DNA from 2 places in the Streptomyces sp. NPDC093260 genome. Region 1 is predicted to be linked to the other one. Evidence: predicted binding sites of a transcription regulator. Region 1 holds the regulator's gene; the other holds the start of a gene.
The links. The regulator HrcA, encoded in region 1, represses chaperone genes, less so after heat shock. The targets are predictions, from matches to a motif close to TTNGCACTCNGNNNNNCNGAGTGCNAA.

Region 1 (10,204 bases):
GCGAGCCACACGTCGTCCTCGGCGGTGAAGGCGACCAACTCGCCGTGCGGATGCGGAAACCGGAGATAGGCAGACGATGCGGACTGAGTCACCTGATCACCCTACGCAGCGGCGGCGGCGGCGAACAGGGGGCGCAGCGCATCCTTCCCGCCGCACCTGCACCGCATCCCGCTCGCCCGGCCGATCACCTCACGCTGAACACCGGTTCAGAAAGCCACCGCCAACAGCCCCCGGACGGACGTGAGTCGCACAGCGCTCAGGTGCGCGGCAGCAGCCACTCCTGGAGTTCCACCACATTGCCCTCGGGGTCCTTGAGGTGGGCGACGCGCATCCGGTCCGTCATGGGCGCGGGACCGCGCAGCAGGGTCGCGCCGCGGGCGGTGACGTCGGCGCAGTAGGCGTCGAGATCGTCCACGCGCAGCACCACCAGCGAGCGGTGCCCCGTGACCGTCTCGCCCAGTTCGCCCAGGACCTGGGCCATCATCGCCCGGTCCTGCAGGGCGATCCCCGCCGGACCGGTGGCCGGGCTGAACTTCTCGTACGGACCCCGCTCCGCGCCCGACTGCGGTTCGAGGCCGAGCACATCGGCGTAGAAGCGGTAGCAGGCGGCGAAGTCGTTGACGAGCAGCCGGACTTGGGCGAGTTCCACGTCAACCCCCTGAAGACGTCGGGTGCGACCGCCGGGTCAGGACCAGCGGCCGGTGCGCCCCAGCAGGAGCGCGGCGGCCGCCGTCCCCGCGGTCGAGGTACGCAGCACGCTACGCCCGAGGACGTACGCCCGCGCGCCCGCCTCCCGGAACTGCGCCAACTCCTCGGAGGACACTCCTCCTTCGGGGCCGACGACCAGCACGATCTCGCCCTCGGCGGGGAGTTCGGCGGTGGCCAGGGGCTCGCTGCCGTACTCGAAGTCCGAGTGCAGCACGGCGGCGAAGTCGGCCTTCGCCAGCAGCGCGGCGACCTGCCTGGTCGTCGCCGCCTCCGCGACCTCCGGGAAGCGGACCCGGCGGGACTGCTTGCCGGCCTCGCGCGCGGTGGCCCGCCACTTGCCGAGCGCCTTCAGCCCCCGGTCGCCCTTCCACTGGGTGATGCAGCGGGCGGCCTGCCAGGGCACGATCGCGTCGACGCCGACCTCGGTCATGGTCTCCACGGCGAGTTCGCCCCGGTCGCCCTTGGGCAGGGCCTGCACGACGGTGATGCGGGGCTGCTCGGGCGGCTCCTCGACGACGGACTCCAGGTCCGTGATCACCAGGCGGTCCTTGCCCTCGGCGGCCTTGACCACGCCTTCCGCCCAGCGGCCGCGCCCGTCGGTGAGCACCACGTCCTCGCCGGGCCGCAGCCGCTTCACGGAGACCGCGTGCCGGCCCTCGGGGCCTTCGAGGACGAACTCCCCGCCCTTGAGGTCGGCCCGCTCCAGCGAGTCGACCACGAACACCGGCGCCGTCATCGCGCACCTCCCGCCCGGTGGCCCGGCAGGGCCTCCGTCGCCGCTTCGAGTTCCGCCGCGAGCACCTCCACCAGCTCTCCGGCGGGCAGGTCGCGGGCCATCCGGTGGCCCTGTCCGGCCCACAGCGCCATGCCCTGCGGGTCGCCCGCCGCGGCGGCGGCCTTGCGCAGCGGGGCGGTGAGGTGGTGGACCTCGGGGTAGGCGGCGGGCGCGTAGGGGCCGTGCTCGCGCATGAAGCGGTTGACCAGGCCGCGGGCCGGCCGGCCCGAGAAGGCGCGGGTCAGCTCGGTGTGGGGGTGCAGGGGGTCGGTCAGGGCCTGCTTGTGCAGGGCGTGCGCGCCGGACTCGGGGGTGGCGAGGAACGCGGTCCCCAGCTGGGCGGCGCTCGCCCCGGCGGCGAGGACGGCCGCGATCTGGCTGCCGCGCATGATGCCGCCGGCGGCGACGATCGGCAGGCCCACCGCCGTACGGACCTGGGCGACCAGCGAGAGCACGCCGAGACCGGCGCAGTCGTTCTCCGGCTGGTCGCGGTGGGTGCCCTGGTGGCCGCCCGCCTCGATGCCCTGCGCGATCACCGCGTCCGCGCCCGCCCGTTCCACCGCCAGGGCCTCCTCGACGGTGGTCGCGGTGACCAGGGTGAAGGTGCCGACGCGGTGCAGGGAGTCGATCACCTCGCGGGTGGGGACGCCGAAGTGGAAGGAGACCACCGGCACCGGGTCGTCCACGAGCGCGGCGATCTTGACCTCGTAGCCGTCGTCGCGGCCGCGGTCCGGCTCGCCCAGCTCGGTCCGGTACCAGACGGCCTCGACGGCCAGCTGCTGGGCGTACAGATCGACGGCGCCGGACTCGGCGTGGTCCGGCTGCGGCATGAACACGTTCACACCGAAGGGGCCGCCGGTCAGCCCGCGCACCTGCTTGATCTCCTGGTACATGCCGTCCGCGGTCTTGTAGCCCGCGGCGAGGAAGCCGAGTCCGCCGGCCTCGGTCACCGCCGCGGCGAGCCGCGGGCCGGAGGGGCCGCCCGCCATCGGGGCCTGCACGATCGGAAGGGGGAAGAGATCGGTCAGCGCGGACAATGCGGAGGACATGAGCGCATGGTGTCACGTCGTCCGCACGACTCCGAATCCGGGCGTCCTCCGGCATATGCCAGAGGCAGCGGGTTCCGGGACTCGGGGCACGCCCCGGCCCGGGCCGGGGAGAAACCGCCGAAAGCCGGCCGGGACCACTCGCCTCAGCGGCCGTCGAACGCGTCCTTCAACCGCGAGAACAACCCCTGCTGCCCCGGCTGACCACACCCACCCGGGGGCCAACCCCCGGACCCCCGGCCGGGACCACTCGCCTCAGCGGCCGTTGAACGCGTCCTTCAACCGCGAGAACAACCCCTGCTGCCCCGGCTGGAACTGGCCCTGGGGCCGTTCCTCGCCGCGGAGCTTGGCGAGTTCGCGCAGCAGCCGCTCCTGCTCGGGGTCCAGCTTGGTCGGGGTCTGCACCTCGACGTGCACGATGAGGTCGCCGCGGCCGCCGCCGCGCAGATGCGTGACGCCCCGCCCGTGCAGCGGGATCGACTGACCGGACTGGGTGCCCGGCCGGATGTCGACCTCCTCCAGGCCGTCCAGGGTCTCCAGCGGCACCTTGGTGCCGAGCGCCGCCGCGGTCATCGGGATGGTGACCGTGCAGTGCAGGTCGTCCCCGCGCCGCTGGAAGGTGGGGTGCGGCAGCTCGTGGATCTCGACGTACAGATCGCCGGCCGGGCCGCCGCCGGGGCCGACCTCGCCCTCGCCCGCGAGCTGGATCCGCGTGCCGTTGTCCACACCGGCCGGGATCTTCACCGTGAGGCTGCGCCGGGCCCGGATCCGCCCGTCGCCCGCGCACTCGGGGCACGGGGTAGGCACCACCGTGCCGAAACCCTGGCACTGCGGGCAGGGCCGGGAGGTCATGACCTGGCCCAGGAAGGACCGGGTGACCTGCGAGACCTCACCGCGGCCGCGGCACATGTCGCAGGTCTGCGCGGTGGTGCCCGGGGCCGCGCCCTCGCCGTTGCAGGTGTTGCAGACGACGGCCGTGTCGACCTGGAGGTCCTTCGTGGTGCCGAAGGCCGCCTCGTCCAGCTCGATCTCCAGCCGGATCATGGCGTCCTGGCCCCGGCGGGTCCGCGAGCGCGGACCGCGCTGCGACGCCGTGCCGAAGAACGCGTCCATGATGTCGGAGAAGTTGCCGAACGCGCCCGCGCCGAAGCCGCCCGCGCCGGCGCCGCCGGACTGCGAGAGCGGGTCGCCGCCGAGGTCGTAGACCTGCTTCTTCTGCGGGTCCGACAGCACCTCGTAGGCGGCGTTGATCTCCTTGAACCGCTCCTGGGTCTTCGGATCGGGATTGACGTCCGGGTGCAGCTCGCGCGCGAGCCGCCGGAACGCCTTCTTGATCTCATCCTGCGACGCGTCGCGGCGCACGCCGAGAACGGCGTAGTAGTCCGTGGCCACCTACGACTCCGCCAGGATCTGTCCGACGTACCGTGCCACTGCGCGTACCGCTCCCATCGTTCCCGGGTAGTCCATGCGGGTCGGTCCGACCACGCCGAGCTTGGCGACAGCCTCGCCGCCCGAACCGTAGCCCACCGACACGATGGACGTGGAGTTGAGTCCTTCATGGGCGTTCTCGTGACCGATGCGCACGGTCATGCCCGGATCCTGTGTCTCACCGAGCAGCTTCAGCAGGACGACCTGTTCCTCCAGGGCCTCCAGCACGGGCCGGATGGTGAGGGGGAAGTCGTGTCCGAAGCGGGTGAGGTTGGCGGTGCCGCCGATCATCAGCCGCTCCTCGTTCTCCTCCACGAGGGTCTCCAGGAGCGTGGACAGCACCGTCGAGACCGTACCGCGGTCCTCGGGGTCGAAGCCGTCGGCCAGGTCCTCCACCAGCTGCGGCACGTCCGTGAACCGGCGGCCGGCGACCCGGCTGTTGAGCCGCGCCCGCAGATCGGCGAGCGAGGTCTCCCCGAACGGGGCCGGGCAGTCGATCATCCGCTGCTCGACCCGCCCGGTGTCCGTGATCAGCACGAGCATCACCCGCGCGGGCGCGAGCGACAGCAGTTCCACGTGCCGCACCGTCGAACGCGTCAGCGACGGGTACTGCACCACCGCGACCTGCCGGGTGAGCTGCGCGAGCAGCCGCACCGTACGGGCCACGACGTCGTCCAGGTCCACGGCGCCGTCGAGGAAGTTCTGGATGGCGCGCCGCTCGGGCGCGGTCATCGGCTTGACCCCGGCCAGCTTGTCGACGAAGAGGCGGTACCCCTTGTCGGTGGGGATGCGGCCGGCGCTGGTGTGCGGCTGGGCGATGTACCCCTCGTCCTCCAGGGCCGCCATGTCGTTGCGGACGGTGGCCGGGGAGACGCCGAGGTTGTGCCGCTCGGTGAGGGCCTTGGAGCCGACCGGCTCCTCGGTGCCGACGTAGTCCTGGACGATGGCACGCAGCACCTGAAGTCTTCGCTCACTGAGCATCGCGCACACCTCCAGAGTCGTCCCTCGGCTCCCGTCTGGCACTCGGCGCATACGAGTGCCAGCTCTCCCCGGCCCAGTGTACGGCTGCCAGGTGCACCGAGGGCAAGGCCGGTCCCGGGAAGGCTAGCGTCGGGCCATGACGATGACTTGGGAAGAGCTGGGGTGGGAGCGGCTGGCCGACGGGGTCGGGCGCGTCCGGCTGCCGGGGTGGGACTGCACGGTCGGGCTGGTGGCCGGCGCGGGCACCGCACTGCTCGTGGACGCCGGTTCCAGCCTGGCGGAGGGCGACCGGCTGCGCGCCGACGCGGCCCGCCTCGCGGGCACGGATGTGACACTTCTCGCGCTGACGCACCCGCACTTCGACCACGTCCTCGGGGCGGCGGCCTTCCCGGCCGCCGAGGTGTTCGCCGCGGCGGGCTCGCACGCCGTGTACGACGACGAGCGCGAGCGCGCGGAGCTGCGCGGGGACGCGGTGCGCCACGGTCTCGACCCGCGGGAGGCCGACGAGGCGGCCGCCGCCCTGGTGCGGCCCGGCCGCGAGGTCGCGGACGTGCTCGCCGTGCCGCTCGGCGACGGCCGCGAGGCGCTGCTCGCGAACGCCGGTCCCGGCCACACCGCGCACGACCTCGCCGTGCTGGTGCCCGGCGAGCGGCCGGTGGTGTTCTGCGGCGACCTGGTCGAGGAGTCCGGCGAGCCCCAGGCCGGCCCCGACGCCGTGCCGTCCCGGTGGCCGGCCGCGCTGGACCGGCTGCTGGAGCTGGGCGGCCCGCACGCCGTGTACGTGCCCGGGCACGGGGCGGTGGTGGACGCCGCCTTCGTCCGGGCGCAACGGGACGCCCTGGCACGGCGTTTCGGCGTGTCGCCCTGATCGGCCGCGGACTTCTCCTATCGTCACTCGAATGCGCCCACCCGTCTCCCGCCACCGCCTTTCCGACGAGGGCCCTTCGGGCCCACGCCCTCGTTCCTACTCAGCCGATCTGACTCCCCCGTGGAAGAAGCCGAGGGCCGTGCCGGAGATCGCGGCCGAACCGGGGTTGGTCGTGGAGGAGCCCGGGACCGGCTTCTGCGGCGCGGTGATCGGCTGTGAGGCGGGCACGGTGACCCTGGAGGACCGCTTCGGCAAGCACCGGGTCTTCCCGCTGCAGCCCGGCGGCTTCCTGCTGGAGGGCCGCCCGGTGACGCTGGTCAAGCCGTCCTCCGGCCCGGTACGGCCCACCCGCACGGCGTCCGGCTCGGTCGCCGTGCCCGGCGCACGCGCGCGCGTGGCCCGCGCCGGGCGGATCTACGTCGAGGGCCGGCACGACGCGGAGCTGGTCGAGAAGGTCTGGGGCGACGACCTGCGCATCGAGGGCGTGGTCGTGGAGTACCTGGAGGGCGTGGACGACCTCCCGTCGATCGTCGAGGAGTTCGCGCCGGGGCCGGACGCGCGGCTGGGGGTCCTGGTGGACCATCTGGTGCCGGGGTCCAAGGAGTGGCGGATCGCCGAGGCGGTGACCAGTGACCACGCCCTGGTGGTCGGCCACCCGTACATCGACGTCTGGGAGGCCGTGAAACCGTCGTCGGTGGGGATCGCGGCGTGGCCGCGGGTCCCTCGCGGGCAGGACTGGAAGACGGGCGTCTGCCGGTCCCTGGGCTGGCCGCCCAACACGGGGGCGGCGTGGCAGCACATCCTGTCCCGGGTGCGCTCGTACAAGGACCTGGAGCCGGAGCTGCTGGGCCGGGTCGAGCAGCTGATCGATTTCGTGACGGCGTGAGTCCCCCATGACCGGGCGGTGGTTCTCCGCCCCCGCCGCCCCTTCCCGTCCCGCCCCGGGGGCGCTGCCCCCCGGGCCCCCGCTCCCCCGTCGCCGGAAGGGCTGACTCGAGCCCGCGCGGCGATCGGGGACGAGACCGTTCAGGCCGATGCGGGGGGTCCGGGGGGCGCAGCTTCCAGGGGACGGGAACGGGAAGGGGCGGCGGGGCGAGGACGAGCCCCTCAGTCCACCAGGTCCCGCACCACCGCGTCCGCCAGCAGCCGCCCGCGCAGCGTGAGCACGGCCCGCCCGGCCCCGTACGGCTCCTCCTGGAGCAGCCCCTCCCCCAGCGCCCGCCGGGCAGCGGCAAGCCCTTCCTCCCGCAGCAGAGCCAGCGGCACCCCTTCCCGCAGCCGCAGCTCCAGCAGAATCCGCTCCACCCTCCGGTCCTCGGCGGACAGCACCTCCCGCCCCGCACCCGGCGAGCGCCCCTCCGCCAGCGCTCCCGCGTACGCCCCGGGATGCTTCACGTTCCACCACCGCACCCCGCCCACGTGCGAGTGCGCCCCCGGCCCGGCCCCCCACCAGTCGGCGCCCCGCCAGTACAGCTCGTTGTGCAGGCACCGCCCCGCCGCCGAGGTCGCCCAGTTGGACACCTCGTACCACTCGAACCCGGCCCCCGACAGCACCTCCTCGGCGATCAGGTACCGGTCGGCGTGCACGTCGTCGTCGGTCATGGGCACCTCCCCGCGCCGGATCCGGCGGGCGAGCTGCGTGCCCTCCTCCACGATCAGCGCGTACGCCGACACATGGTCGGGGCCGGCCCCGAGGGCCGCGTCCAGCGAGGCCCGCCAGTCGTCGTCGGACTCGCCGGGGGTGCCGTAGATGAGGTCGAGGTTGACGTGGTCGAAGCCGGCCGCGCGGGCCTCGGCGACGCACGCCTCGGGCCGCCCGGGGGTGTGCGTGCGGTCGAGGATCCTCAGGACGTGCGGCCGGGCGCTCTGCATGCCGAAGGAGATCCGGTTGAAGCCGCCCTCGCGCAGCGCCGCGAGGTACGCGGGGTCGACGGTCTCCGGGTTCGCCTCGGTGGTGATCTCCGCGTCGGGCGCGAGCCCGAACTCGTCGCGGATCGCGTGCAGCATCCGTACCAGGTCGCCGGCGGCGAGCAGGGTGGGCGTACCGCCGCCGACGAAGACCGTGCGGACCTCGCGCGGGTCGTCGCCGAGGACCTTGCGGGCGAGGCGGACCTCGTCGGCGAGGGTGTCGGCGTAGTTGTCGCGGGAGGCGAGGACGCCGCCGGTGCCGCGCAGCTCGGTGGCGGTGTAGGTGTTGAAGTCGCAGTAGCCGCAGCGGGTGGCGCAGTACGGGACGTGCAGATAGAACCCGAGGGGCCGGTCGGCCGCCCCGGCCAGCGCGGACGCGGGCAGCGCGCCGTCGGCGGGGACGGGCTCGCCGTCGGGAAGTGCGGAAGGCATGCCTTCCATTGTCCAGCACCGCACCACACTCCGGCGTACCGCGGCCGGTGGGTGCTCTCACTCCGCCTGGAGCACCAGCAGGGCCAGGTCGTCCTCCGGGGGGCGTTCGCCGAACTCGTGGACGAGGCGCTGGATGCGTTCGGCGATCAGTTCCGCGTCGAGGCCGGCGCAGCTCGCGAGGACGGTGGCGAGCCCGTCGGCGTCGTCGAACTGGCGGGAGCCCGAGCGCCGCTCGGTGATCCCGTCGGTGACGCACAGCAGGCTGTCGCCGGGCGCGAGGTCGAAGGCGTCGCAGGTGTACGTCTCGTCCTCGATGACGCCGAGCAGCGTCTGCGGGCGGGCGACGGCGCGCACGTCCCCGTCGCGGCCGAGGACCAGCGGCAGCGGATGTCCGGCGCTGGCGAGGGTGCAGCGCACTCCGCCCTCGTAGGGGGCCAGCTCGCCGTAGAGCAGGGACAGGAAGCGGGTCTGCGGCCCGTCGCCGGGCGCGGGGCCCCGCCCGCCGGCGGCGACCAGGACGCGGGCGGCGGCGTCGGCGGCCTCGGTGGCGTCGTCCAGCAGGAGCTGGTTGAGGCGGTCCAGCACGTCGGCGACGCCGTACCCCTCGCGGGCCAGCAGCCGCAGCCAGGGCCGGGCGAGCCCGATGACCACGGCGGCCTCGGGCCCCTTGCCCTGGACGTCGCCCACGGCGAAGCACCAGCGGCCGTCGCCGGCCGGGAAGATGTCGTAGAAGTCGCCGCTGGGGCCGCCCTGGTCGCACGGTTCGTAGACGAGGGCGCTGCGCACGCCGGGGATCTCGGCGACCGCGCCGGGCAGCAGCCCGCGCTGGAGGACGGCGCTGATGGTGGCCTGGCGGGCGTACTGCCGGGCCGCGCCGATGCCGAGCGCCACCCGCCGGCTGAGGTCCTCGACCAGCCCGGTGATCTCGTCGGGGAAGCCGATCGGGCCGGCCCGGCCGATGACGAGCGTGCCGAGCGGGCGCCCGCCGGCGATCAGGCGGTACGCCAGCGCCGAGCCGTCCGCGGCGCGCGGGCCGAGCGCGTGGCCGGGCCAGGGATAGGGGTCGGGGCCGGAGTGCAGTCCGTCGACGGGGTGCGGCGGGTCCTTCTCCAGGGCCTGGCGGAGTTCGTCGACGCGGTTCTCGCTGCTGTGCCAGACCCGGGCGAGCCGCGGCCCGGCGGCCCCGGCGCCGTCGCTCCAGCCGCCGCGCGCGGTGGACTCGTCCTCCAGCCACACCGCGCACCAGTCGGCGAGCCGGGGCACGATCAGCTGGCCGGTGAGGGCGGCGACCAGATCCTCGTCGAGCTGCCCGGCGAGCAGGTCGGAGGCCTCGGCGAGGAAGGTGAGGGCACCGCGGCCCAGCCACTCGCGGTCGCGTTCGGCGCGCTGCGGTTCGGGAGCGAGGATCTCGGCGACGCCGAGCCCGTACTCGGCGTCGTAGGCGCCGTCCCCGTCGCCGGTGGCGGCCTCCTCGGCGGGCAGCCGGGCCCACACGGTCTTGACACCGGGCCGGTAGGTGATGCCCCAGGCCTCGGCGAGGGCGGCGACCAACCGCAGCCCTCGCCCGTACTCCGGCGGCTCGTACGGCGTGGGGGCGCGGTGGTCGCGGGGGGCGCGCGAGGGGTGCTGGTCGGCGACCTCCACCACGCACGCGCCTGTGTCCGGCTCCAGCCGCAGGATCAGTTCCACGTCGGTGCCCGCGTGCACGACCGCGTTGGTGACGAGTTCGCTGACGACGACCAGGACGTCGTCGGCGAGCCGGTCGGCGACGGTCAGACCGCGTCCGCGCCAGTCGGTGAGCGTCGCGCGGGCCAGCGCGCGGGCGGAGCCCGGTGCGAGGGGACCGCCGGGCAGCGTCGTGTGCGCCTCGGTGTGCGCCCCGGCGCACGGGGGCGCGGGGACGCCGGAGGCTCGCGGAACGGTCTCCCGTTGCGTCGGAATGGCTCCCATCCGCAGCTCCCGAGCATTCGCCCGAATCGGGGTCGATTCGGTTCGGTCGATGCGGACAGGGTGACAGACAGACTGCACCCATAAGCATGGAGTCACCGAAGTGACCCG
Region 2 (10,204 bases), on a different contig from region 1:
CTGCGCCGGATCGAGGGCGAGGGCCTGACGGTGGGGCGGTTGCAGGACTACCTGTGAGGCGTCGACCAGCCGGTCGGAGGGGGACGTGGCGGGGAAGCGGTCGCGGTCGTGCGTGTCGCGCCACGCGCCCAGCGCGGCGCTCGCGACGACCACGGCGAGCACGATTTGCGCCGCGCCGGTGAACCGGGCCCCGCCGCGCACCAACAGGACCCCGGCCGCCCCGGCCGCCAGCGCGAAGCCGCCGTACAGCAGCGCCGGGACGAGATCACCCGGCGGCGCCCCGGCGGGCCCGCCGCCCGGCGCCTCCACCCGGCCGAGCCCGCGCACGGCGAGCACGATGACGAGCAGCAGCCCGCCCGTCACGTCCGCCACCAGCACGAGCAGGAACACGAGCCCGCCGGTGATCGCGCCCGAAGGAGTGGAACGTGACCGCATGACCCTACGGTCGTACAAACGTGGACGCCGGGGAAGGGGGCGGAGCCGTTGCGTCCCCGGCCGGAGGCGGCAGCCCGCGGGGACTCGGCGCCTGGGCCGCACCGACAGCCCGTCCGGTGCCCGAGGGTCAGCCGGTCCCGGCCGGTACGGCGCGTTGGAGGGCGTGGACGCGCATGTCCAGCCCGTCCGGCGTTCGAGGACGAGGACTCTCGGGCCGACAGCGGAGGGCTGAGGACGGCATCCCGCTGGGGGCGGCCACTCAAGCGCACGGGCAAATTCGCACGCACGTACGACGAAACGTGCCCCCATCCCCGACGCGCCGCAGGCAATTGGCACTCCGCTTGACCGAGTGCTAACGACGGTCATAGTCTCAGGTCTGGCACTCCCCCCTGGAGAGTGCCAACAAAGCGACGGGCAGGTCCGGCACCCGCGACGACGGATCGACCTGGTCGCCACCTCAGACAGTTAACCCCGTGAGATCTCCGAAGGGGGAGGTCGGATCGTGACGACCGCCAGCTCCAAGGTTGCCATCAAGCCGCTCGAGGACCGCATCGTGGTCCAGCCGCTCGACGCCGAGCAGACCACGGCTTCGGGCCTGGTCATTCCGGACACCGCCAAGGAGAAGCCCCAGGAGGGCGTCGTCCTGGCCGTGGGCCCGGGCCGCTTCGAGGACGGCAACCGTCTTCCGCTCGACGTCAAGGTCGGCGACGTCGTGCTCTACAGCAAGTACGGCGGCACCGAGGTGAAGTACAACAGCGAGGAGTACCTCGTTCTCTCGGCCCGCGACGTGCTCGCGATCATCGAGAAGTAAGTCACCTCAGCGTTCATGCTGTGAGCTGCGCCCCTGGCCCCCGCGACCGTTAAGAAGCCGGGCGTCCGGGGCGCGGCGCTTTTCACCCGAGATTTCCGAGAGGGCTCCCGCTGCCATGGCGAAGATCCTGAAGTTCGACGAGGACGCCCGTCGCGCCCTCGAGCGCGGCGTCAACAAGCTTGCCGACACGGTGAAGGTGACGATCGGCCCCAAGGGCCGCAACGTCGTCATCGACAAGAAGTTCGGCGCCCCGACCATCACCAACGACGGCGTCACCATCGCCCGCGAGGTGGAGATCGAGGACCCGTACGAGAACCTCGGCGCGCAGCTGGTGAAGGAGGTGGCGACCAAGACCAACGACATCGCGGGCGACGGCACCACCACCGCCACCGTGCTCGCCCAGGCGCTGGTGCGCGAGGGCCTCAAGAACGTCGCCGCCGGTGCCTCCCCGGCGCTGCTGAAGAAGGGCATCGACGCCGCGGTCAAGGCCGTCTCCGACGACCTGCTCGCCTCGGCCCGCCCGATCGACGAGAAGTCCGACATCGCCGCCGTGGCCGCACTGTCCGCCCAGGACCAGCAGGTCGGCGAGCTGATCGCCGAGGCGATGGACAAGGTCGGCAAGGACGGTGTCATCACCGTCGAGGAGTCCAACACCTTCGGTCTGGAGCTGGACTTCACCGAGGGCATGGCCTTCGACAAGGGCTACCTGTCCCCGTACTTCGTCACCGACCAGGAGCGTATGGAGGCCGTCCTCGACGACCCGTACATCCTGATCCACCAGGGCAAGATCTCCTCCATCGCGGACCTGCTGCCGCTGCTGGAGAAGATCATCCAGGCGAACGCCTCGAAGCCGCTGCTGATCATCGCCGAGGACGTCGAGGGCGAGGCCCTGTCGACCCTGGTCGTCAACAAGATCCGCGGCACCTTCAACGCCACCGCCGTCAAGGCCCCCGGCTTCGGCGACCGCCGCAAGGCGATGCTCCAGGACATGGCGATCCTGACCGGCGCCACGGTCATCTCCGAGGAGGTCGGCCTCAAGCTCGACCAGGTCGGCCTGGACGTGCTCGGCTCCGCCCGCCGCGTCACCGTCACCAAGGACGACACCACGATCGTCGACGGCGCCGGTGAGAAGGCGGACGTCGAGGGCCGCATCGCCCAGATCAAGGCCGAGATCGAGAACACCGACTCCGACTGGGACCGCGAGAAGCTCCAGGAGCGCCTCGCGAAGCTGGCCGGCGGCGTGTGCGTGATCAAGGTCGGCGCCGCCACCGAGGTGGAGCTGAAGGAGAAGAAGCACCGTCTGGAGGACGCCATCTCCGCGACCCGCGCCGCGGTCGAGGAGGGCATCGTCTCCGGTGGCGGTTCCGCGCTGGTCCACGCCGTCAAGGTCCTCGAGGGCAACCTCGACAAGACCGGCGACGAGGCCACCGGTGTCTCGGTCGTGCGCCGCGCCGCCGTCGAGCCGCTGCGCTGGATCGCCGAGAACGCCGGCCTGGAGGGCTACGTCATCGTCTCCAAGGTGGCCGAGCTGGAGAAGGGCAGCGGCTACAACGCCGCCACCGGCGAGTACGGCGACCTGGTCAAGGCCGGCGTCATCGACCCGGTCAAGGTCACCCGCTCCGCCCTGGAGAACGCCGCCTCCATCGCCTCCCTCCTCCTGACGACCGAGACCCTGGTCGTCGAGAAGAAGGAAGAGGAAGAGCCGGCCGCCGCGGGCCACGGCCACGGCCACGCCCACTGAGGCGACACACCGCCCCGAGCGCCTGACCGACCAGCCGCTCGAGCGGAACAACCGGTGCCCGGCGCCCCTTCGGGGGCGCCGGGCACCGGCACGTCCGGGGCCGCCCGCCGCGGCGAGGCCTGTCAGACGAGATCCTTTCCCCACCTCCCGTGTTCCGCCCCCGGTGTCCCGGATGAGCGGGTGCAGGGCGCGCGGGCACCTTCGGCTCCACATCCCGCTGGCCGTGCTGTGGCTGATCGGGCTCACCGCCGGCTGGATCGTCTTCCAGCGCGGCTCCACCCCGCCGCTGCCGCGACGCCGCCGGCGGCCGAGGGCACGGCCGGGTACGGAGAAGGCCCCCGCCTTTCGAGGCGGGGGCCTTCGGTGAGCCGCGGTGGGGGCCGGCTCGGTCACTGCGGGCCGTACTTGCGGCCCGTGCGCGAGGTGACGCCGCCCAGCAGGCCCCGTGGCGCCAGCTTCACCACGCCCATCAGCGCCTTGTACCGCGGGTCGGGGATCGACACCGTACGGCCGCGGGCCAGATCCGCCAGGGCCGCCGCGACCAGCTTGTCCGCGTCCAGCCACATCCAGTTCGGGATGTTGTCCGTGCCCATCCCGGCCCGCTCGTGGAACTCGGTGCGCACGAAGCCCGGGCACAACGCCATCAGCCGCACGCCGCTGCCGGCCAGGTCGCGCGCCGCGCCCTGGGTGAACTGCACGACCCACGCCTTCGACGCGCCGTAGGTGCCGCGCGGCACGAACGCCGCCACCGAGGCGACGTTCACCACCCCGCCCCGGCCGCGCTCGCGCATCGCCTCGGTCGCCGCCGCCGTCAGCCGCAGCACCGCCTCGACGTGCACCTTGAGCATCCGCAGCTCGTCGGCCATCGGCACGTCCAGGAAGCGGCCCTTGTTGCCGAAGCCGGCGTTGTTGACCAGCAGGTCCACCGGGTTCCTGCGGTCGCCGAGCCGGGCCGCGACCGCCTCGACGCCCTCGTCCGTCGCCAGGTCGGCCGTCAGCACCTCCGCCTCGATGCCGTGCTTGTCGTGCAGCTCGGTCGCCTGCTCCGTCAGTCGTTCGGTGTCGCGCGCCACCAGGACGAGGTCGTGCCCGTCCGCCGCCAGCCGCCGCGCGAACGCGGCGCCGATGCCCGCGGTCGATCCCGTAATCAGAGCCGTTGTCATGGCGAAAGGTTAGTGGCCGGGGCCGCCCCCCTCCGATCTGCGCACAGGCTCTCCCGATCGGTGGAGGAGAGGTGTGGAAGGCGGCGCGCGGGAAGCGCGCGCCGTCGCGCACGTCCCGTCAGCCCGCGTACGCCTCGGCGTACTTGCGCGCCGTCGCCAGCGTCTCCGGATGCAGCGCCGGGCCCGCCGCGAGCAGCCGCGGCAGCAGCGACCGCTCGGTCGTCGTGGCCCGGAACTCCAGGGCCACCGTCACGTCGTGGTCCGGGCGGTGCACGATCTCCACCGGGTCGCCCGCGCGGATCTCACCCGGCTCCAGCACCCGCAGGTACGCGCCGGGCGCGCCGTTCAGCGTGAACCTCTTCACCCAGCCCTTCTCACCCAGATGGCCCTGGAAGGTCCGGCACGGGATGCGCCCGCTGGTGACCTCCAGGAGCACCGACGGACCGGCCGGCGAGCCGATCCGCCACCGCTCGCCGATCCGCGCCCCGGATATGTCCAGGCCGACCGTGGTGAGGTTCTCGCCGAACGAGCCGTTCGGCAGCGTCCGGCCCAGCTCGCGCTCCCAGAAGTCCAGGTCCTCGCGCGCCATCGCGTAGACGGCTTGGTCGTCGCCGCCGTGGTGCCGCATGTCGCACACCGTGTCCCCGGCAAGCCCGCTCGCGCCGACCCCCTTCGGTCCCGGTGCCGCCACCCGCACCGGTCCGTCGACCGGCCGCTTGTCGATCCCGGTCACACCCTGCGGATGGTCGGTGTACGGCACGGCCTCGGCACGGCCGACGTTGACGGAGAGAAGCTGCATCATGCCCGCACGGTAGGCGACCGGGGCCAAAGTGTCGACGCGGTATCGCGAGGATCACCCAAGGGAGCCTTATGCTCGAAGGGTGATCGAGGCTCGACATCTCCGCGTCCTGCGCGCCGTGGCCACCAGCGGCTCCTTCTCCGCGGCGGCGCGCGATCTCGGCTGCACGCAGCCCGCCGTCAGCCAGCAGATGAAGGCCCTGGAGGCCTCCGTCGGCACCCCGCTGCTCGTCCGCACCGGACGCGAGATGCGGCTCACCCAGGCCGGCGAGGCGCTCGTCCGGCACGCCAACGGCATCCTCGCCGGACTCACGGCCGCCGAGGAGGAGGTCGCCGCCATCGCGGGACTGCGCGCCGGCCGGGTCCGTCTCGTCTCCTTCCCCAGCGGCAGCTCCACCCTCGTGCCCACCGCGCTCGCCGCGCTGCGCGCCGCGCACCCCGGCACCCGGGTCTCCCTGGAGGAGGCCGAGCCGCCCCGCTCCGTCGAACTCCTGCGCGAGGGCGACTGCGACGTGGCCCTCGCCTTCCGCTACGAGGACGCCGCGGGCCGGGACGCCGCCGGCGCGGAGGAGTGGGCGGACCTGGTGGTCCGCCCCCTGCTGACCGACCGGCTCGTCGCGCTCGTGCCCCAACGGCACCGGCTGGCCCGCGCCGGCTCCGGCGCGGTCGCCATCGCCGAACTCGCCGCCGAACCGTGGATCGCCGGCTGCCCGCGCTGCCGGGGCCAGTTGGTGGAGGTGTGCGCGAGCGCGGGCTTCACGCCGCGTATCGACTTCGCCACCGACGACTACCCGGCGGTGGCCGGGCTGGTGGGCGCCGGCCTGGGCGTCGCCGTCCTGCCCGAACTCGCGATCGAGTCCGTACGGCCCCGGGGCGTCCACACCGTGCCCCTGGAACCCGCGGTGCGCCGCGAGATCGTCGCCCTCACCCTCCCCGACCTGTCCCACGTCCCGGCGGTGGCGGCGACGCTGGACGAACTGGTGCGGGCCGGGGCGCGGTGACGCGGCGCGCCGGGGGCCGCAAACGGTAGGGCACGCCTGCGCGTGCCCTTGGTGATCGTCTGAAGAAACGTTCCTTCAGGTGTTCGAGGCGGTGTCCCCGCTCGGCGACGAGGCCGTGACCAGACGGTTCCTCGCCCGCCCCATCAGCTCCTCGCGCTCGTCCTCGGTGAGGCCGCCCCACACTCCGTACGGTTCGCGCACCGCCAGGGCGTGTGCCGCGCACTCCGCACGGACCGGGCACCTCATGCAGACCTCCTTGGCCGAGTTCTCGCGGGCGCTGCGAGCCGCCCCGCGCTCACCCTCCGGATGGAAGAAGAGCGAGCTGTCCACCCCGCGGCAGGCAGCCAGCAGCTGCCAGTCCCACAGGTCCGCATTCGGTCCTGGAAGGCGGGAGAAATCTGCCATTGCGTGACCCCTTGTAGCCGTTCGGTGGCGGATACGGTGCCGACGACCGTACATCTCCGATCTAAGGAGATGAAAATATGACTCATTGCGAATCTAGCCCTAGACACCTGGAAACGGGAAGAAAAGGGGCTGAATGGGGCATAGCTTGTGATGAAAAGTTGAGAGGATGACGTTGTGTCTGCCCTGTGTCCGCTCCCTCACGTAGAGTGCCGAAAACGGCGTACGGCCCCGTAACTCTTTCGAGTGACCGTCGTTGAGAGTGCGGAGGCGGTTGAAAACACAAGTGCTCGGGCAGGCGTCCGAGACGGTCGACCGCACAGGTGACGATTTCGTACCAGCCTGGAGGCTCAAGGTGACGCGCATCAGCTGCGGAGGGCGGCCATGACATCCGTCCTCGTCTGCGACGACTCCCCGCTTGCCCGAGAGGCGCTCCGCCGCGCGGTCGCGACCGTGCCCGGCGTCGAGCGCGTGACGACGGCGGCCAACGGCGAGGAAGTCCTCCGCCGCTGGGGCGCCGACCGCTCGGACCTCATTCTGATGGACGTGCGCATGCCCGGACTGGGCGGCGTCGAGACGGTCCGGCGGCTGCTGTCCGCCGACCCCGGGGCGCGCATCATCATGCTCACGGTGGCCGAGGACCTCGACGGCGTGGCGCTCGCCGTAGCCGCCGGCGCTCGCGGCTACCTGCACAAGGACGCCTCCCGCGCGGAGCTGCGCGCCACGGTGACCCAGGCCCTCGCCGACCCCACCTGGCGGCTCGCGCCGCGTCGGCTGCGGTCCGCCGAGATGGGCGCCGCGCCGACGCTCACCGCGCGTGAGATCCAGGTGCTGGAGGGCATGAGCCACGGCCGCTCCAACGCGGAGATCGGCCGTGAGCTGTTCCTCTCCGAGGACACCGTCAAGACGCACGCCCGCCGGCTGTTCAAGAAGCTCGGCGCCTCGGACCGCGCGCACGCGGTGGCGCTCGGCTTCCGCTGGGGCCTGGTCCGCTAGGACGGCCGGTCAGGACCGGTCCGTCAGGCCCCGGACCGGGTCCCGAGCGGGCCCGGGTCCGTGCACCGGTCCGCTTCTCAGCCGTGGGGACAGACCGGTCGGTCGGCCGGCCCGCGTCCGGGGACCCGGCCGTACGGCGGGACACGACGGCGGCGCCGACGACGATGCGACGACGCGCCGCGGGGGGCGCGTGACGTGGCGACCGCGACGGGCGTGGCGGTCCGGCGGTCCGGAGCGGTGATCCGTGTCGCGCCCCGCGTGGGCCGTTCGCGGTGTTCCCGTCGGCTGAGGACCGCCCCGAGCCGCGTGCGCGAGCGGGTCCCGAGCATGGGGTCGGCCTCGGACGGCTGACCGCCGTACGGGTGGCCCTGCGGGGCGTTCCGCCGGGCCGGGGTCACGCCCGGTGGGCGGGCGCCCGCCGTCATGTCGCCGACCGTCGGGGAGGAACCGGGTGGTCCCGGGAACACAGGCCGCGGGGCGCGGGTCCGCGCCGGGCCGGGGCGGGACGTCGGACGGCGCCGCGTACCGCACCGCGGTCACCTGCGGCGACGTCGCCCGCCGACAGGCCGATGCTCGTTTCGGCGCTGATGCCGCATCCTTGAGGTGTGGAGTTCCTCGGGGACGAGTCGGTCGAGCGGAATGGGAGGGCGCAGGGGATGGGTTCCGGCGCACCCGCTCATAACGCTTCGGTGCACAACGATGACGGTGGTGCGACGGAGCGTTCGGCGCCAAGGCACCATGGACCGATGCGCGACGACGAGGCAGCAGTTGCCCAAGGGGCGATCGGCGCACTCGTGCACCGTGCCGTCGACGGCGACGAGCGTGCCACGCACGACCTGCTCGCCCGCGTCCATCCGCTCGCGCTGCGCTACTGCCGCACCCGGCTGTCCCGGCTGCCGGGCGACGCGCGCCACTTCGTGGAGGACCTGGCGCAGGAGGTCTGTGTCGCCGTCCTCCTCGCCCTGCCCCGCTACCGCGACACCGGCCGCCCCTTCGAGGCGTTCGTGTTCGCCATCGCCTCCCACAAGGTCGCCGACCTCCAGCGCGCGGCGATGCGCCACCCCGGCTCGACCGCCGTGCCCTCCGACGAGATGCCCGAACGCCCGGACGACTCCCTCGGCCCGGAAGAGCGGGCACTGCTCAGCAGTGACGCCGAGTGGGCCAAGAAGCTGCTGGCCAACCTCCCCGAGAACCAGCGCGAGCTGCTGCTGCTGCGCATCGCGGTGGGCTTGACCGCGGAGGAGACCGGGCAGATGTTGGGAATGTCACCGGGAGCGGTCCGGGTCGCCCAGCACCGCGCGCTGAGCCGCCTGCGGGCCCTCGCCGAGCAGTAGCCGTACGCCGGTTGAACCGGTGGCGCCCCGGTTCCGTACGAAGATACGAAGCCCCGGGCAGCGGTCCGTCGTGGAATCGTGGAATGAGACGCCTTCGCTTCCCGTTAGCATGGACATCCGCACCGATCAAGGCCATTTGGGGAAGGTGTCATGACTGCAAACGTCGACGGAGTGCCCGAGAAGTTCGCGACACTCGGGCTGACCTACGACGACGTGCTGCTGCTGCCGGGCGCATCCGAGGTGCTCCCCAACGCGGTCGACACCTCGTCCCGCATCTCCCGCAACGTCCGGGTCAACATCCCGCTGCTGTCGGCGGCGATGGACAAGGTGACCGAGTCCCGTATGGCGATCGCGATGGCCCGCCTCGGCGGCGTCGGCGTCCTGCACCGCAACCTGTCCATCGAGGACCAGGCCAACCAGGTCGACCTGGTCAAGCGCTCCGAGTCCGGCATGGTGGCCAACCCCATCACCATCCACCCGGAGGCCACGCTCGCCGAGGCCGACGCGCTGTGCGCGAAGTTCCGCATCAGCGGCACCCCGGTCACCGACCCGGCCGGCAGGCTGCTCGGCATCGTCACCAACCGCGACATGGCCTTCGAGACCGACCGATCGCGCCGCGTCAGCGAGGTCATGACGCCGATGCCGCTGGTCACCGGCACGGTCGGCATCTCCCGCGCGGACGCCATGGAGCTGCTGCGCCGCCACAAGATCGAGAAGCTTCCGCTGGTCGACGACGCGGGCATCCTGCGCGGTCTGATCACCGTCAAGGACTTCGTCAAGGCCGAGCAGTACCCGAACGCCGCGAAGGACGCCGAGGGCCGCCTGCTCGTCGGCGCCGCCGTCGGCGCGAGCCCCGAGGCGCTGGAGCGCGCCCAGGCCCTCGCCGAGGCCGGTGCGGACTTCCTGGTCGTGGACACCTCGCACGGCCACAACAGCAACGCGCTGAGCTGGATGGCGAAGATCAAGTCCAGCGTGTCCATCGACGTGATCGGCGGCAACGTCGCCACCCGTGACGGCGCGCAGGCCCTGATCGACGCCGGTGTCGACGGCATCAAGGTGGGTGTCGGCCCCGGTTCCATCTGCACCACCCGCGTGGTCGCCGGCATCGGCGTCCCGCAGGTCACCGCCATCTACGAGGCGGGCCTCGCCGCCCGTCCCGCCGGCATCCCGGTGATCGGCGACGGCGGTCTCCAGTACTCCGGCGACATCGGCAAGGCGCTCGCCGCCGGCGCCGACACCGTCATGCTCGGCTCGCTGCTGGCCGGCTGCGAGGAGTCCCCGGGCGAACTGCTGTTCATCAACGGCAAGCAGTTCAAGTCGTACCGCGGCATGGGCTCGCTGGGCGCCATGCAGTCCCGCGGCCAGGCGAAGTCGTACTCCAAGGACCGCTACTTCCAGGCCGAGGTCGCCTCCGACGACAAGCTCGTGCCCGAGGGCGTCGAGGGCCAGGTGCCCTACCGCGGCCCGCTGGCCAACGTGCTGCACCAGCTCGTCGGCGGTCTGCGCCAGACCATGGGCTACGT

Region 2: the regulator HrcA is predicted to act here: its motif matches at 765-791, upstream of groES (co-chaperone GroES).

Annotation. Positions count from the first base shown of each region.
Region 1 covers NZ_JBFBEK010000004.1:313,288-323,491, forward strand. The annotation lists gene AB0N63_RS07495 (S41 family peptidase) at 1-92, opposite strand, end outside; gene AB0N63_RS07500 (VOC family protein) at 257-649, opposite strand; gene AB0N63_RS07505 (16S rRNA (uracil(1498)-N(3))-methyltransferase) at 686-1,444, opposite strand; gene AB0N63_RS07510 (nitronate monooxygenase) at 1,441-2,532, opposite strand; gene dnaJ (molecular chaperone DnaJ) at 2,785-3,921, opposite strand; gene hrcA (heat-inducible transcriptional repressor HrcA) at 3,922-4,938, opposite strand; gene AB0N63_RS07525 (MBL fold metallo-hydrolase) at 5,075-5,806, shown strand; gene AB0N63_RS07530 (DUF3097 domain-containing protein) at 5,838-6,692, shown strand; gene hemW (radical SAM family heme chaperone HemW) at 6,914-8,146, opposite strand; gene AB0N63_RS07540 (SpoIIE family protein phosphatase) at 8,204-10,096, opposite strand.
Region 2 covers NZ_JBFBEK010000007.1:134,757-144,960, forward strand. The annotation lists gene AB0N63_RS11570 (polysaccharide deacetylase family protein) at 1-57, shown strand, start outside; gene groES (co-chaperone GroES) at 938-1,246, shown strand; gene groL (chaperonin GroEL) at 1,362-2,987, shown strand; gene AB0N63_RS11585 (SDR family oxidoreductase) at 3,377-4,150, opposite strand; gene AB0N63_RS11590 (MOSC domain-containing protein) at 4,269-4,949, opposite strand; gene AB0N63_RS11595 (LysR family transcriptional regulator) at 5,032-5,949, shown strand; gene AB0N63_RS11600 (WhiB family transcriptional regulator) at 6,025-6,354, opposite strand; gene AB0N63_RS11605 (response regulator transcription factor) at 6,736-7,347, shown strand; gene AB0N63_RS11610 (sigma-70 family RNA polymerase sigma factor) at 8,094-8,681, shown strand; gene guaB (IMP dehydrogenase) at 8,832-10,204, shown strand, end outside.